DNA from 4 places in the Cedecea neteri genome. Region 2 is predicted to be linked to each of the others. Evidence: predicted binding sites of a transcription regulator. Region 2 holds the regulator's gene; each other region holds the start of a gene.
The links. The regulator sigma-54, encoded in region 2, starts transcription at its own class of promoters, with help from an activator protein. The targets are predictions, from matches to a motif close to GTTGGCACANNTTTCGCTNT.
Positions count from the first base shown of each region.

Region 1: LH86_RS09525 (pyridoxal-phosphate-dependent aminotransferase family protein) is a predicted target of sigma-54. The motif match lies at 2,447-2,466, and genes of this name have one in related genera.
Region 3: norV (anaerobic nitric oxide reductase flavorubredoxin) is a predicted target of sigma-54. The motif match lies at 1,735-1,754, and genes of this name have one in related genera.
Region 4: glnA (glutamate--ammonia ligase) is a predicted target of sigma-54. The motif match lies at 1,996-2,015, and genes of this name have one in related genera.

Region 1 covers NZ_CP009459.1:2,013,597-2,017,911, forward strand. The annotation lists gene LH86_RS09515 (gamma-glutamyltransferase family protein) at 1-1,367, opposite strand, end outside; gene LH86_RS09520 (MurR/RpiR family transcriptional regulator) at 1,490-2,329, shown strand; gene LH86_RS09525 (pyridoxal-phosphate-dependent aminotransferase family protein) at 2,516-3,757, shown strand; gene hpxK (allantoate amidohydrolase) at 3,757-4,315, shown strand, end outside.
Region 2 covers NZ_CP009459.1:608,173-612,487, forward strand. The annotation lists gene lptA (lipopolysaccharide ABC transporter substrate-binding protein LptA) at 1-164, shown strand, start outside; gene lptB (LPS export ABC transporter ATP-binding protein) at 171-896, shown strand; gene rpoN (RNA polymerase factor sigma-54) at 945-2,378, shown strand; gene hpf (ribosome hibernation promoting factor) at 2,401-2,688, shown strand; gene ptsN (PTS IIA-like nitrogen regulatory protein PtsN) at 2,770-3,267, shown strand; gene rapZ (RNase adapter RapZ) at 3,314-4,168, shown strand; gene npr (PTS phosphocarrier protein NPr) at 4,165-4,315, shown strand, end outside.
Region 3 covers NZ_CP009459.1:4,536,434-4,540,748, forward strand. The annotation lists gene norR (nitric oxide reductase transcriptional regulator NorR) at 40-1,581, opposite strand; gene norV (anaerobic nitric oxide reductase flavorubredoxin) at 1,803-3,254, shown strand; gene norW (NADH:flavorubredoxin reductase NorW) at 3,251-4,315, shown strand, end outside.
Region 4 covers NZ_CP009459.1:1,125,211-1,129,525, forward strand. The annotation lists gene glnL (nitrogen regulation protein NR(II)) at 1-240, opposite strand, end outside; gene glnA (glutamate--ammonia ligase) at 500-1,909, opposite strand; gene typA (ribosome-dependent GTPase TypA) at 2,286-4,109, shown strand; gene yihX (glucose-1-phosphatase) at 4,258-4,315, shown strand, end outside.

The DNA.
Region 1 (4,315 bases), 1.4 Mb from region 2:
AGCAGCCAGCGCGGCGCGCAAATCGCCTCCTGTAAATCGATGCCCTGCAGCACATAGCGGGTAAAGATTGTCGCCTGTGTTTGCGGCTGGCCGTCGCCGCCCATCGAGCCGTAGACCAGCGTTCTGCCATCGGCGAGCCTGGCCGCCGCCGGGTTCAGGGTGTGGAACGGTTTTTTGCCCGGTGCCAGCGCCAGCAGATGATCCGCATCGAGGCTGAAAGAAGCGCCGCGGTTTTGCCATAGCACGCCGCTTTTAGGCAGCACAACCCCGCTGCCGAACTCGTGATAAATACTTTGGATAAACGACACGGCCAGGCCGTTACCGTCTATAACACCCATCCAGACCGTGTCGCCCGGGCCTTTGCCTTTGCCCCATGGGGCGGCGCTCTGGTCGTCAATTTTCGCGGCCAGCAGATCCAACTCTTCAGGATCTAGCAGGTTTTGTATTGAGGTCGCGATCAGGCGTGGGTCGGTGATATGCCTGTCGCGCAGCGCAAAGGCTTTTTTGGTGGCTTCCACGATGCGGTGTATGGTCTGAACTTCACTGGCGTTTGCCATCGACAGGCGGTCAGTAATGCCGAGGATCGCCAGCGAGACCAGCCCTTGCGTCGGCGGGGCGAGATTAAAAACTTCCCCGGCCTGGTGCTCAAGTCGAAGTGGTTTGCTGCGGGTTGCCCGATGTGCTGCGAGGTCAGCCGCGACGATCGGCAGCCCCAGTTCGGCCAGCTCTTCGGCAATGATTGAAGCCAGCGGGCCGCGATAGAAACTGTCCAGGCCTTCAACCGTCATTCGCGTCAGGGTCGCGGCCAGTCGGGGCTGTGTGAAACGACTCCCGGTCGCGGGCACTTCACCACGCTGCAGGAAGGTGTTGGCAAAACCAGGAACATCAACCAGCTCGGCGTACTTGCTTTGTGTCGCGTTCGCCTGAGAGGCGGTGACCGGGATCCCGTCCGCCGCATAGCGAATAGCATCGGCCATTAAGCGGGAAAGCGGCATCTGCCCGCCGCCAAGCTCCGATGACACTTTTAGCGCTTCTGCCCAGCCGCTCAGCGTGCCGGGCACGGTCAATGCAGCCCGAGTGCCGCGATGGGGAATGGCGCGTTCTCCCCGGTAGAAATCCAGTGACGCCAGTGAGCCGGCAGCGCCGCTGGCGTCGATGGCTACGGGTTCGCCTTCTGGCGGAACAATCAGCCAAAATCCGTCCCCGCCTATGCCGTTCATATGCGGATAAACCACCGCGATAGTGGCGGCGGCTGCGACCATCGCTTCAATCGCATCGCCGCCCTGACGCAGGACGGAGAGCGCACTTTCAGAGGCCAGATGGTGAGGCGTCACCGCCATGCCACCGGGGGCCATATTGCTTTGCATATTTTTCTTCTCTTGCAGGAATTCCGCTCGGATAGGGAAATCCGAAGCAAGAGATGTTCCAGGTTGACGAGGATCGTTTCACTGTGTCAGGCTTCGATGAAACAAAAGTTACAGGAGTCAGCATGAAACAGTTAGACGAGCGGTTGCGGGCATCATGGGCGCTTTTTTCCCCGCAGGAGCAGCGCGTGGCCTCCTTCATCGTTGACCATTTTGATGACTTGATCAGCTACAACAGCGCCGAGCTGGCGCGGCTTTCAGGCGTGTCTAAGGCCACCGTGAGCCGCCTGTTTAAGCGCTTAGGCTACGAGCGCTACAAAGATATGCGCGAAGAGCTGCGTACCCTGCGGCAGAGCGGGATGCCGCTGACGGAAAACCGCGATGCCGTGCAGGGCAATACGCTGCTGGCGCGTCATTACAAGCAGGAAATGGCGAACCTCACTCAACTGGTGAATCAGCTGGAAGCGGGTCCGTTTGCCGAAGTGGTCAATGCCCTTGTGACCGGGAAGCGCCTATTTATCATTGGGATGCGTAACTCCTGGCCGGTGGCGATGCACTTGCGCCAGCAGCTTTTGCAGGTGCGCAGCGGCGTACATCTGCTCCCGCAGCCGGGGCAGACGTTGGCGGAAGAGCTGGTGGATATTGGCCCGGAAGATTGTGTGGTCACCGTGGCATTTCGCCGCCGACCGCGCATTGTCAAGCCGCTGCTCGTCAGTTTGCAGCAGCGCGGTATACCGCTGGTGGTGCTGAGCGAGCCGGGTTCGGCGGGGCTGGCAGATTACTCTGGCTGGCATTTGAGCGCGCCGCTCGATAGCGTTTCGGCGTTCGACAGTTACAGCAGCGCCATGAGCCTGGTGAATTTACTGGCTAACGCGGTGCTGCATGAATCATTGACCACTGGACGTCAGCGTATCCATAATATCGCTGAATTGTATACAGAGCTGGACGAGCTCGAACAGCGTTGATGCTCCCCGCTGGTGCAGCTGCACAGTTCGGGTGAGCCAAAAGAGTTCATCGTTTTTACCCAAACCTGTTTTTCCGCGCTGGCTTAAGCCTGTCAGCCGGAAAAAATTTTGCCTGCGGCTGGCACATTAGTTGCAAAAGATGGTTATAAGAATCTTTTGTTTCAATCTCAGACTCAAGGAATCGCCATGTTTGATATTCAGCAGTTTTCCCAGATCAATCCGCCGCACCGTTTGCTGATGGGGCCAGGCCCGATCAATGCCGATCCGCGCGTGCTGCGTGCCATGGCGAGCCAGCTTATCGGCCAGTACGACCCGGTGATGACGGGTTATATGAATGAGGTGATGGTGCTGTACCGCGAGCTCTTCCGCACCGAAAACAAGTGGACGATGCTGGTGGACGGCACTTCCCGCGCCGGGATCGAGGCCATTTTGCTGTCGGCTATTCGCCCTGGCGATAAAGTGCTTGTGCCCGTGTTTGGCCGCTTTGGTCACCTGCTGTGTGAGATTGCCCGCCGCTGTCGCGCTGAAGTCCACACTATTGAAGTGCCGTGGGGCGAAGTATTCAGCCCGCAGCAAATCGAAGATGCCATCAAAGCGGTAAAACCTCGCCTGCTGCTGACCGTGCAGGGCGATACTTCCACCACGATGCTGCAGCCGCTGGCCGAACTGGGCGAGATTTGCCGCCGCTACGGCGTGCTGTTTTACACCGATGCCACGGCGTCGTTTGGCGGGAACGAACTGCTCACCGATGCCTGGGGACTGGATGCCGTTTCCGCCGGGTTACAGAAGTGCCTGGGCGGCCCGTCAGGCAGCTCACCGGTCACCCTTAGCCCGAAAATGGAAGAGGCTATTCGCCGCCGTAAATGCGTGGAAGAAGGTATTCGCACCGCTGCCCATCAGGACGGAGACGAAGAGATGATCTACTCCAACTACTTCGATCTGGGCATGATCATGGACTACTGGGGGCCGGAACGCCTGAACCACCACACCGAAGCAACGAGCATGCTGTTTGCTGCCCGCGAATGCGCCCGCGTTATCCTGGAAGAAGGTCTGGACGCCGGCATTGCCCGTCATGAGCTGCACGGCAGGGCGATGGTGGCGGGGATCCAGGGCATGGGGCTGGAAACCTTCGGCGACCTTAACCACAAGATGAACAACGTGCTCGGCGTGACTATCCCGGCGCAGGTTCACGGCGAAGAAGTGCGTAAGCTGCTGCTGGAAGATTTCCATATCGAGATCGGCACCTCCTTCGGCCCGCTGCAGGGCAAAATCTGGCGTATCGGCACGATGGGCTATAACGCCCGCAAAGACTGCGTGCTGCAAACGCTCACCGCGCTGGAAGCGGTGCTTAACCGCCTCGGCTTTAAAAGCGTGCAGGGTGAAGCGATGCAGGCGGCGTGGAACGTTTACGCGCAGGGTGCTCGCTAATGGGCACGCCGCTTATGGGTTTGAATTATGCAGAAATTGCGGCCCAGCGCGTAATGGACAGGGCTGACCAACTGGCCGCTATCAGCGAAAGCGCGGGCCAGCTGACCCGGGTTTACCTTTCGGTGCAGCATCTGCGGGCGAATCAGCTGGTAGCTGGCTGGATGGAGCAGCTCGGCATGACAACCTGGCAGGACGCGGTCGGCAATGTTTGTGGGCGCTATGAAGGCAAGCAAGAAGGCGCGCAGGCGATTCTGCTGGGGTCCCATCTTGATACGGTGCGTAATGCGGGCCGCTACGATGGGATGCTCGGCGTGCTGTGCGCCCTGGAAGTTGTCGCCTACCTTTATCAAAACAATATCCAGCTCGAACAGGCCATCGAAATTGTCGGCTTTGGCGATGAAGAGGGCACCCGCTTCGGGGTTACTCTGCTGGGAAGCCGGGGCATCACCGGCAGCTGGCCGGAGCATTGGCTGAGCTGTGAAGATGCCAGCGGCGTCAGCGTGGCGCAGGCCATGACGATTGCCGGGCTGGATCCCACGCGTATTGCCAGCGCGGAGC
Region 2 (4,315 bases):
AACAGCTGGACAGCAACATTACCGGCGACAAAATCACCTACCTGGTGAAAGAGCAAAAAATGCAGGCGTTTAGCGAGAAAGGCAAACGCGTGACCACCGTACTGGTACCGTCTCAGTTGCAAAACAAAAACGGCCAGCAACCGGCACCGAAAAAGAGTAACTAATTCGTTATGGCAACTTTAATTGCGAAAAATCTGGCCAAAGCCTATAAAGGCCGCCGCGTAGTCGAAGACGTCAGCCTGACCGTTAAATCGGGCGAAATTGTGGGGTTACTCGGGCCAAACGGCGCCGGTAAAACCACGACGTTTTACATGGTGGTGGGTATCGTGCCACGTGATGCGGGCAACATCATTATTGATGAAGAAGACATCAGCTTGCTGCCGCTGCATGCTCGAGCACGTCGCGGTATCGGTTATTTGCCACAGGAAGCGTCCATTTTCCGCCGCCTGAGCGTGTTTGATAACCTGATGGCGGTACTGCAGATTCGCGATGACCTGACGTCAGAGCAGCGTGACGATCGCGCTAACGAGCTGATGGAAGAGTTCCACATCTCGCACCTGCGCAACAACCTTGGGCAGTCGCTATCCGGCGGTGAACGTCGCCGCGTTGAAATCGCCCGCGCGCTGGCGGCCAACCCGAAATTCATTTTGCTGGATGAACCCTTTGCCGGGGTTGATCCTATTTCCGTCATTGATATCAAACGCATCATCGAGCACCTGCGTGACAGCGGCCTCGGCGTATTGATTACCGACCATAACGTCCGCGAAACGCTGGCCGTTTGCGAACGCGCCTACATCGTTAGTCAGGGGCACCTGATTGCCCACGGTACACCGGAAGAAATCCTTGAAGACGAGCAAGTTAAGCGAGTCTATCTGGGCGAAGAGTTCAGACTCTGATAGGGTGGGAAGTCTTACACGACTTATTTGAGGACGTTTGTTCTGAACATGAAGCAAGGTTTGCAATTACGGCTTAGCCAACAACTTGCTATGACGCCCCAGCTGCAGCAGGCTATCCGTCTGCTACAGCTCTCAACGTTAGAGCTTCAGCAAGAACTCCAGCAGGCACTGGACAGTAATCCATTGCTTGAGCAAACCGACCTACATGATGAGATCGATACTCAGGAAATGCCTGAGAGCGAAGCAATGGACACCCGTGAAGCCCTCGAGCAGAAAGAGATGCCCGATGAGCTGCCGCTGGATGCCAGTTGGGATGAAATTTATACCGCCGGTACTCCTTCAGGGACAGGAACGGACTATCTGGACGATGAGCTGCCGATCTACCAGGGTGAAACGACCCAGTCGCTACAGGACTACCTGATGTGGCAGGTCGATCTGACGCCATTTTCCGATACGGATGCCGCTATTGCGACGTCTATTGTCGATGCGGTGGATGAAACCGGGTATCTCACCGTTCCACTTGAAGACATTCTGGAAAGCCTGGGCCACGACGATGTGAGCCTTGACGAAGTGGAAGCCGTCCTCAAACGTATCCAGCGTTTTGATCCCGTCGGCGTGGCAGCACGGGACTTACGCGATTGCCTGTTAATTCAGCTTTCTCAGTACGCCAAAGAGACCCCATGGCTGGCGGAAGCCCGGCTTATCGTTAGCGATCATTTAGATCTGCTGGCAAATCACGACTTCCGGACGTTGATGCGGGTCACGCGCATCAAAGAGGACGCGCTTAAAGAGGCCATGTGCCTGATTCAGTCTCTTGATCCCCGCCCTGGCCAGTCGATCCAAACGGGTGAACCAGAGTACGTTATCCCTGATGTACTGGTGCGCAAACACCTGGCGCGCTGGGTTGTAGAGCTTAACGCAGACAGTATCCCACGCCTCAAAATCAACCAGCAATACGCAGCTATGAGCGGCAGCACGCGCAATGACAGCGACTCACAGTTTATACGCAGTAACCTGCAGGAAGCGAAATGGTTGATTAAAAGCCTGGAAAGTCGCAATGATACGTTATTACGCGTGAGCCGATGCATTGTCGAGCAGCAGCAGGCCTTCTTTGAGCACGGTGAAGAGCACATGAAACCGATGGTGCTGGCCGATATTGCTCAGGCAGTGGACATGCACGAGTCGACAATCTCGAGGGTGACCACTCAGAAATATTTGCATAGCCCACGCGGCATCTTTGAATTGAAATATTTCTTCTCCAGCCACGTCAATACCGAAGGTGGCGGTGAAGCCTCCTCCACGGCAATTCGGGCGCTGGTGAAGAAGTTAATAGCTGCGGAAAATCCCGCCAAACCGCTGAGCGACAGTAAGTTAACCTCAATGCTGTCGGATCAAGGTATTATGGTGGCGCGCCGCACAGTTGCGAAGTACCGAGAGTCTTTATCCATTCCACCGTCAAACCAGCGTAAACAGCTGGTGTGACTTCACCGATAAGGAAGACACTATGCAGCTCAACATTACGGGACAAAACGTCGAGATCACTGAAGCACTGCGTGAATTTCTGAACTCGAAGTTTGCCAAACTGGAGCAGTACTTCGAAAGAATCAACCAGGTCTATATTGTATTAAAGGTGGAAAAAGTCACCCATACAGCGGATGCTACGCTGCATGTGAACGGTGGAGAACTGCATGCCAGTGCCGAAGGCCAGGACATGTATGCGGCGATTGACGGCCTGATTGATAAACTGGCCCGACAGTTAACGAAACACAAAGATAAACTAAAACAACACTGATAATCCGGGCATCCGATGTGCATATGGCCGGCCCGCTGCTTAAGTAGCGGGCCGTTTGCACAAAAGTGCTTAGGTGAACTTATGATGAACAACGATTCCGCTCTACAACTGAGCAATGTCCTTAACCAGGAATGTACTCGCAGTGGCGTCCACTGCCAGAGTAAAAAACGCGCGCTGGAAATCATCAGCGAACTGGCAGCCAAACAGCTTGGCCTTCCGCCGCAGGTTGTTTTCGAAGCCGTGCTGACCCGTGAGCGTATGGGCAGTACCGGCATTGGCAACGGTATCGCTATTCCCCACGGCAAGCTGGAGGAAGATACGCTTCGCGCCGTCGGCGTCTTTATTCAACTGGAAACACCAATCGCTTTTGATGCCATCGACAATCAGCCGGTTGACCTGTTATTTGCGTTGCTGGTACCGGCTGACCAGACGAAAACCCACCTGCACACGCTTTCTCTGGTGGCCAAGCGTCTGGCGGATAAAACCATTTGTCGCAGGCTGCGCTCAGCCAGCAGCGACGAAGAGCTTTACCAGATAATTACTGAAACAGAAGTCGATAACGACAGCGAAAATGAATAGTTGGCGCGTTTGATGTCTCAGACAGATAAATCGGGAGAATGATTACATGGTGCTGATGATTGTCAGCGGCCGCTCAGGTTCAGGGAAGTCTGTAGCCTTGCGCGCACTGGAAGATATGGGATTCTATTGCGTGGATAACCTGCCGGTTGTCCTGTTGCCAGAGCTGGCAAAAACGCTTGCCGATCGGCAAATCTCTGCCGCCGTCAGCATCGACGTGCGCAACATGCCAGAGTCGCCAGAAATCTTCGAGCACGCGATGGACAGCCTGCCGGACGCTTTTTCTCCGCAGTTACTGTTCCTTGATGCCGATCGTAATACGCTGATTCGCCGCTACAGTGACACGCGTCGCCTTCATCCGCTTTCCAGCAAAAATCTCTCTTTGGAAAGTGCGATTGACGAAGAAAGCGATCTCCTCGAACCGCTAAAATCCCGCGCGGACCTGATCATCGACACCTCTGAAATGTCGGTACACGAACTGGCGGAGATGCTGCGTACTCGTCTGTTGGGCAAACGTGAACGCGAACTCACCATGGTGTTCGAGTCTTTCGGCTTTAAGCACGGCATACCGATTGACGCCGATTACGTGTTCGACGTGCGTTTTCTTCCAAACCCACACTGGGATCCAAAACTGCGTCCAATGACCGGCCTCGATCGCCCGGTCGCCGCCTTCCTCGACAGGCACACAGAAGTACACAATTTTATCTACCAGACCCGCAGCTATCTTGAGTTATGGTTACCGATGCTGGAAACCAACAACCGTAGCTACCTGACCGTGGCGATTGGCTGTACCGGCGGTAAACACCGTTCGGTTTATATTGCAGAGCAGCTGGCCGATTACTTCCGTTCACGCGGGAAGAACGTCCAGTCCCGTCACCGCACTCTGGAAAAACGTAAAACATGAGCGTAAAGCAGACCGTTGAAATCACCAACAAGCTGGGCATGCACGCGCGCCCGGCGATGAAACTGTTTGAGCTGGTACAAAGTTTTGACGCAGAAGTGATGCTGAGAAACGAAGCAGGCACCGAAGCTGAAGCCAGCAGCGTGATTG
Region 3 (4,315 bases), 730 kb from region 2:
AACAACGAGTTTGTATGATGAATTTATCTGCGGTTGAAGTTAAGAGGTACTCCCTCGGGGTGACTTGACTCCCAGCCTCTTCGCCAGCCGGTGGAGGTTGGCCACGTCGACGCCGAGCTGCCGGGCACTGGCCGCCCAGTTATTGCCGTGGCGGGCAAGCGATTCCAGGATCCTGTCGCGCTGAAACGCATCGGTCGCTTCCCGCAGGCTGACAAAATGGGTATCTACAGGCGGACTTTCTGGCTCGTGGGCGACAACATCTGGCTGACCGGAAATCTGGAAATGCTGAGGCTGAAGCACTAGCTCGCCCTGCGGATAACCGGCGCGGGCCAGCACAATCGCGCGATAAATGGCGTGTTCCAGCTCGCGAATATTCCCCGGCCAGCCATACTGCGCCAGAAGCATCCGAGCTGATTCACTCAGCACAATCTGTTTCAGCCCCATTTTCATGCGGCTTTGCTCGCAGAAAAAGCCGGCCAACAGCACGATGTCCTTTCCCCGCTCGCGTAACGGCGGAACATGCAGCGGAAAAACGCTCAGGCGGTGAAACAGGTCGGCGCGGAATTCACCGGCCAGCACCTGCTGGCGAAGATCGCGGTTGGTCGCGGCCAATACCCGTACATCCACGCGCTGGCTGCGGTCGTCCCCTACCCGCTGAATATCGCCGTACTGCAGCACGCGCAGCAGTTTGGCCTGCAGCGCCAGCGGCAGTTCACCGATTTCATCGAGGAACAGCGTGCCGTTATCCGCCATTTCAAACTTGCCGGTGCGGTGATGAATCGCCCCGGTAAAAGCGCCCTTCACATGGCCGAACAGCTCACTCTCCGCCACGCTTTCCGGCAGCGCGGCGCAGTTAAGGTACACCAGCGGACTTGCCACCCTGGCCGATCCGGCGTGAATCGCCCGCGCCACCAGCTCTTTCCCGACGCCCGTCTCGCCGGTAATCAGCACGTTCAGATCGGAGCTGGCAACAATCTCGATCTCTTTTTTCAGCTGGATGATGCCTGCCGAGCGGCCAATCATCTCCCCGGCGGCCTCCCGCGCAATAGCGGGCTGCACCGTGCCTTCCGGCGTTTGCTTTTCAAGCTGCTCCAGCAGCAAAGCGTTGTTCAGCGCCCCGGATGCCAGCACGCCAATCAACCTGAGCTCCTCATCGCTGAAGCCGTCGAACTGATAAGGATCCATGCCGTCCACGGTCAGCGCCCCGATCAGCGTCTGGTCGGCAAACAGCGGCAGCCCCAGGCAGGCGTGAACCTTAAGATCTTCATGGTCTGGAATCAGGCCGTCATACGGGTCGGGCAGCTCGCTATCGGCCGGGAAACGCACCACGTCCCCTGCGCGGGCAATGGCCTCCAGCCTCGGATGCGCATCAACGGCAAAACGCCGCCCCAACACGTCGATGGCAAGGCCGTCTATCGCCAGCGGATAGAAATGCCGCGACTCGTAGCGCAGCAGCGCCGTGGCATCGCCGCCGAGCAGCTTCCTCAGGGTTCGGATAACGCGGGTAAAGCGATCGGAATGGCTGATGCCGCTCTGCAGTTCGATTGCAATGGCGGCGAGAGAAGACATCGACAGGCTCATGGGGAGGCTCCTGGAACGCGGGGCGTTCAGCTTACGCCCGAGTAGTCAAAATGACAAACACTAGAGTCATTATGACCAAACAAGATAATGTCATTATGACAAAACCACAGAACAAATAAAAAATAAAACCATTAAAAATCAAAATATTAAAAAACTGGCACGATACTCGCAATAACACAGCCATTGAAGTACTTAACGCTATGACATCAATGAGGTTCTCAATGGCTATTCAGGTTAAAAACAACATTCAGTGGGTTGGGCAACGTGACTGGGAAGTGCGTGATTTTCACGGCACGGAATATAAAACGCTGCGCGGCAGCAGCTACAACAGCTACCTCATTCGCGAAGAAAAAACCGTCCTGATCGACACCGTCGACCACAAGTTCAGCCGCGAGTTTGTGCAAAACCTTGAGCGTGAAATCGACCTTAACACGCTCGACTACATCATTATCAACCACGCGGAAGAAGACCACGCGGGGGCGCTGACCGAGCTGATGTCACGCATCCCGCACACCCCCATTTACTGCACCGCCAACGGCATCGATTCGATTAACGGCCATCACCATCACCCGGAGTGGAACTTTAAGGTGGTGAAAACCGGCGACAGCCTGGACATCGGCAATGGCAAACAGCTGATCTTCGTTGAAACGCCGATGCTGCACTGGCCGGACAGCATGATGACCTATCTGACCGGCGATGCGGTGCTGTTCAGCAACGACGCCTTCGGCCAGCATTACTGCGATGAACACCTGTTTAACGACGAAGTGGATCAGACCGAGCTGTTTGAGCAATGCCAGCGCTACTACGCCAACATCCTGACGCCGTTCAGCCGCCTGGTCACGCCAAAAATTACCGAAATCCTCGGCTTCAACCTACCGGTGGAGATGATTGCCACCTCCCACGGCGTGGTCTGGCGCGACAACCCAACGCAAATCGTTGAGCTGTACCTGAAATGGGCCGCCGATTACCAGGAAGACCGCATCACGTTGTTCTACGACACGATGTCAAACAACACCCGTATGATGGCGGACGCCATTGCCCAGGGCATTCACGAAGTTGACCCGCGCGTGGCGGTGAAAATCTTCAACGTAGCCCGCAGCGATAAAAACGAAATACTGACCAACGTGTTCCGCTCCAAAGGCGTGCTGGTCGGCACCTCCACCATGAACAATGTGATGATGCCGAAAATCGCCGGGCTGGTGGAAGAGATCACCGGGCTGCGCTTCCGCAACAAACGCGCCAGCGCCTTCGGCTCCCACGGCTGGAGCGGCGGCGCGGTCGATCGTCTTTCTACCCGCCTGCAGGACGCCGGGTTTGAAATGTCCCTCAGCCTGAAAGCGAAATGGCGCCCGGACGGCAACGCGCTGGAGCTTTGCCGCGAACACGGTCGCGAAATCGCCCGTCAGTGGGCGCTTTCCCCGCTGCCGGTGGATCAGGATGCAACCAGCGTCGCTCCGCTAGCCGAAGAAGCAACGGCTGAATCCACCAGCGCCGGCCTCGGCCCCTGCATGCAGTGCAGCGTTTGCCAGTGGATTTACGATCCAACCCTGGGCGAACCGATGCAGGCCGTTGAGCCTGGCACGCCGTGGAGCGAAGTGCCTGACAGTTTCCTGTGCCCTGAATGTTCGCTGGGCAAAGACGTCTTCGACGAACTGGCAACGGAGGCCAAATGAACAAGGGCATTGTGATCATCGGCTCGGGCTTTGCCGCCCGCCAGCTGGTGAAAAATATCCGCAAACACAGCGCAGACGTGCCCATCCGACTGATTGCCGCCGACAGCGCCGACGAGTACAACAAACCGGATTTGAGCCACGTCATCAGTTTAAACCAGCGAGCCGAAGCGATGACTCGCCAGCAGGCTGGCGCATTTGCGGAGCAGTTCAACCTGACGCTGCACGCCAATAGCTGGGTCAGCAGCCTCGACCCCAACAACAAACTGGTCAACTGCGGCGAGCGGCAGTGGCGCTACGACAAACTGGTGCTGGCAACCGGCTCTGCCGCCCTGTTGCCGCCCGTTTCCGGCAAAGAGTTGATGACGACGCTCAACAGCCAGCAGGAATATCAGGCCTGCGAAACCCGGCTGCGCGACGCCCGGCGGGTGATGATCCTCGGCGGTGGGCTGATTGGCAGCGAACTGGCGATGGATTTCTGCCGTGCAGGCAAAGAGGTTGTGCTGGTGGATAACGCCAGCCACCTGATGGCGTCGCTGCTTCCGGCGGAGGTCAGCGGCCGCCTGCAATCCCGCCTGAATGAGATGGGCGTCGAGCTGCTGTTCAACCAGCGTCTGGAAGCCGTAAGCCAGATGGAGTCAGGGATGTGCGCCACGCTCAACAACGGGCGTAATCTGCATGTTGATGCAGTGGTGTCCGCCATCGGCCTGCGCCCGAACGTTGGGCTGGCACAGCATGCAGGGCTTGAGGTTAACCGTGGTATCCAGGTGAACAGCCAGTTGCAAACATCTGACCCGGATATTTACGCCCTCGGCGACTGCGCAGAAATCGACGGCAAAGTGCTGCCTTTCCTGCAACCGATTCAGCTCAGCGCGATGACGCTGGCGAAAAACCTGCTCGGAGCGAGCGACGCGCTTTCCCTTCCGGCGATGCTGGTCAAGGTGAAAACGCCAGAGATGCCGCTGCACCTGGCCGGAGAAACCCAGCGTCGCGACCTGATCTGGCAGATTACCGCCAGCCCGCAGGGGTTGATTGCCAAAGGGATGGACGCTGCGCAGCAGCTA
Region 4 (4,315 bases), 520 kb from region 2:
CTCGTTGTCGGTAAACCCCTGGCCTGCCATCAGGCTTTCCTGCATGACGCCAATATTCAACGAGAAATAACTCAAGAGATCCGGCAAAGGTGTGCCGTACAGCTTGCGTGAACTCTGCGCCAGCAGTTGCTGAGCCGCAGGGTTGGCGTAGTGAACCGCCAGCTCGTCATCCACGAGCAGGATGCTGTTGATGAGAGAATTCAGAATCTGCCCAGCATCGGGCAGCGCGCCAGTTGCCATACAGCAGTCTCCGTGCACCGTTTTAGTGCATTATAGTCTTTGGGTGACAAAAAACAGCGTCACAAGGGGGGCCGATGGAGAAAAAAGCCCATCCGAAGATGGGCCAAAGTTTCCACGGCAACAAAAACTCCTAACGCCCTTCGCGCTACAGTTGCGTTGGCTGCCCTCACTTACCCTGGTCACATAGTTAGCTATGCTCCCAGGGATTCACTCAGTTGCCGCCTTACTGCAACACGAAATTCGTTGGATTTCTAAACTATTAGACGCTGTAGTACAGCTCGAACTCTACCGGATGCGGAGTCATGCGCACGCGGTCGTTTTCTTCAGTGCGCAGAGCGATGTAAGCATCGATAGCGTCGTCGGTGAATACGCCGCCCGCAGTCAGGAACTCACGGTCTTCGCTCAGTGCATTCAGTGCTTCTTCCAGAGAGCCAGCAACCTGTGGGATCTCTTTCGCTTCTTCTGGCGGCAGGTCATACAGGTTTTTATCCATGGCTTCGCCAGGGTGGATCTTGTTCTTAATACCGTCCAGACCGGCCATCAGCAGCGCTGCGAAGCACAGGTATGGGTTAGCCGCTGGGTCCGGGAAGCGCACTTCGATACGACGTGCTTTCGGAGACGCAACAACTGGGATACGGATAGAAGCAGAACGGTTACGGGCAGAGTAAGCCAGCATAACTGGAGCTTCGTAGCCTGGGACCAGACGCTTGTAGGAGTTGGTGGTTGGGTTCGCCAGGGCGTTGATCGCTTTAGCGTGTTTGATAACACCACCGATGTAGTACAGCGCTTGCTCAGACAGGCCAGCATATTTGTCACCGGAGAACAGGTTTACGCCGTTCTTGGACAGAGACATGTGGCAGTGCATGCCGGAACCGTTATCGCCAAACATTGGTTTTGGCATAAAGGTCGCAGTTTTGCCGTAAGCGTGAGCCACGTTGTGCACAACGTATTTGTAGATCTGAATTTCGTCAGCTTTTTTGGTCATGGTGTTGAAGCGGGTAGCCACTTCGTTCTGACCAGCGGTCGCCACTTCGTGGTGATGAGCTTCAACAACCAGGCCCATCTGCTCCATGGTCAGACACATAGCAGAACGCAGGTCCTGAGAAGAGTCGACCGGTGGCACTGGGAAGTAACCGCCTTTCACCGCTGGACGATGGCCTTTGTTACCGCCTTCGTATTTGGTGCCGGTGTTCCATGCGCCTTCGATATCATCGATAGCAACGTGGGAGCCGGAGATAGAGCTGCCGAAGCGAATGTCGTCGAACAGGAAGAACTCTGGCTCTGGCCCGAACAGAACGGTGTCTGCGATGCCGGTAGAGCGCAGGTAGTCTTCAGCGCGTTTTGCAATAGAACGCGGGTCACGGTCGTAGCCCTGCATGGTGCCTGGCTCGAGAATGTCACAGCGGATAATCAGGGTAGAGTCCGCGAAGAACGGGTCGATAACCGCCGTCGTTGGGTCTGGCATCAGCACCATGTCGGATTCGTTGATACCTTTCCAGCCACCAATCGAGGAGCCGTCAAACATTTTGCCTTCTTCGAAGAAGTCAGCATTTACCTGATGAGCAGGAATAGTGACGTGCTGTTCTTTACCTTTAGTGTCGGTAAAGCGCAGATCAACAAACTTAACTTCATGCTCATTCAGCATCGTCAAAACGTGTTCAGCGGACATACTTAAACTCTCCCGGATTGGTGTAGTCGTCGTGGTAACGAGGTAATCAAACACTTCTTAATGTGGCTTTTCGCCATGAAATGTTTAAAGCGAAATCTGTGCCAACTTTTAAATCACCCTAAAAAGGCGCTATCATGCGCACCATAGTGCAAAAGGGCTGCACCAGGATGAATAATTTGCACCAATATAGTGCTTCAGTATGAAACCTGAGCACCATATTGGTGCAATTTACGTTATGGCTCCCTTTTTAGCTCCGTGAAAGCGATCACAAACCCTTACTTTCTGCATTGTTTGTAAAGGTTCTTTGTGATCCTGTTCTGTCCTTCGATTAATACGTGTACAATAACGCGCTATTTCTAATGCCTGAGGCAAAGTTGTGATCGAAAATCTGCGTAATATCGCCATCATCGCGCACGTTGACCACGGTAAAACTACCCTGGTTGATAAGCTGCTGCAGCAGTCTGGTACCTTCAGTGAGCGTGCTGAAACTACTGAACGCGTGATGGACTCCAATGACCTGGAGAAAGAGCGTGGGATTACCATCCTCGCTAAAAACACCGCTATCAAATGGAATGACTACCGTATCAACATCGTTGATACCCCAGGACACGCCGACTTCGGTGGTGAAGTTGAGCGCGTAATGTCAATGGTTGACTCCGTTCTGCTGGTGGTTGACGCAATGGATGGCCCAATGCCGCAGACGCGCTTCGTAACCAAGAAGGCGTTTGCCCATGGTTTGAAGCCGATCGTGGTTATCAACAAAGTTGACCGCCCTGGCGCGCGTCCTGACTGGGTTGTGGATCAGGTCTTTGACCTGTTCGTTAACCTTGATGCGACCGACGAACAGCTCGACTTCCCAATCATCTATGCATCCGCACTGAACGGCATCGCGGGTATGGATCACACTGATATGGCGGAAGACATGACCCCGCTGTACCAGGCTATCGTTGATCGCGTACCGGCACCAAGCGTTGACCTCGATGGTCCACTGCAGATGCAAATTTCCCAGCTGGACTACAACAACTACGTTGGCGTAATCGGCATCGGCCGCATCAAACGCGGTAAAGTGAAGCCAAACCAGCAGATCACTATCATTGATAGCGAAGGGAAAACCCGTAACGGTAAAGTCGGTAAAGTACTGACTCACCTGGGTCTGGAGCGTATCGAGTCTACCGAAGCTGAAGCTGGCGACATCATCGCTATCACCGGCCTGGGCGAACTGAACATCTCCGACACCATTTGCGATCCACAAAATGTTGAAGCGCTGCCAGCGCTGTCCGTAGATGAACCAACCGTTTCCATGTTCTTCAACGTCAACACCTCTCCGTTCTGCGGTAAAGAAGGTAAGTTCGTGACCTCTCGTCAGATTCTGGATCGTCTGAACAAAGAGCTGGTTCACAACGTTGCGCTGCGCGTTGAAGAAACCGAAGATGCGGACGCATTCCGCGTTTCCGGTCGTGGTGAACTGCACCTGTCTGTTCTTATCGAAAACATGCGTCGTGAAGGTTTCGAGCTGGCGGTATCCCGTCCGAAAGTTATCTTCCGCGAAATCGACGGCCGTAAACAAGAGCCGTTCGAGAACGTGACTCTGGACGTTGAAGAGCAGCATCAGGGTGCCGTGATGCAGGCGCTCGGTGAGCGTAAAGGCGACCTGAAAAACATGAATCCAGACGGCAAAGGCCGCGTGCGTCTTGACTACGTTATCCCAAGCCGTGGTCTGATCGGCTTCCGTAACGAATTCATGACCATGACCTCCGGTACCGGTCTGCTGTACTCCACCTTCAGCCACTATGACGATATCCGTCAGGGCGAAGTGGGCCAGCGCCAGAACGGCGTACTGATCTCTAACGGTCAGGGTAAAGCGGTTGCGTTTGCGCTGTTCGGTCTGCAGGATCGCGGCAAGTTGTTCCTGGGCCACGGGGCTGAAGTTTACGAAGGCCAGATCATCGGTATTCACAGTCGTTCTAACGACCTGACCGTAAACTGCCTGACCGGTAAGAAGCTGACCAACATGCGTGCTTCCGGTACTGACGAAGCGACCACCCTGGTTCCTGCGCAGAAAATGACCCTGGAGCAAGCTCTGGAGTTCATCGATGATGACGAACTGGTAGAAGTGACTCCGCTGTCCGTGCGTATCCGTAAGCGCCACCTGACTGAAAACGACCGTAAACGTGCGGGTCGTGGTAGCAAAGAAGCTTAAGTTTCTTTTCTGCAGTCTGCTGAAGCCCTGCCTGTAAAGGCGGGGCTTTTTTATTTCTGCCTTAGAATGCGCAACCTCGCCTTCCTCTGATAGTCAAAGTCAGCCTTTCCCGCTACAGTTATTTCTCCATGTCGGAAAGGAGGTGCGCATGCTGTATATCTTTGATTTAGGTAACGTCATCGTTGATATCGACTTTAATCGCGTGC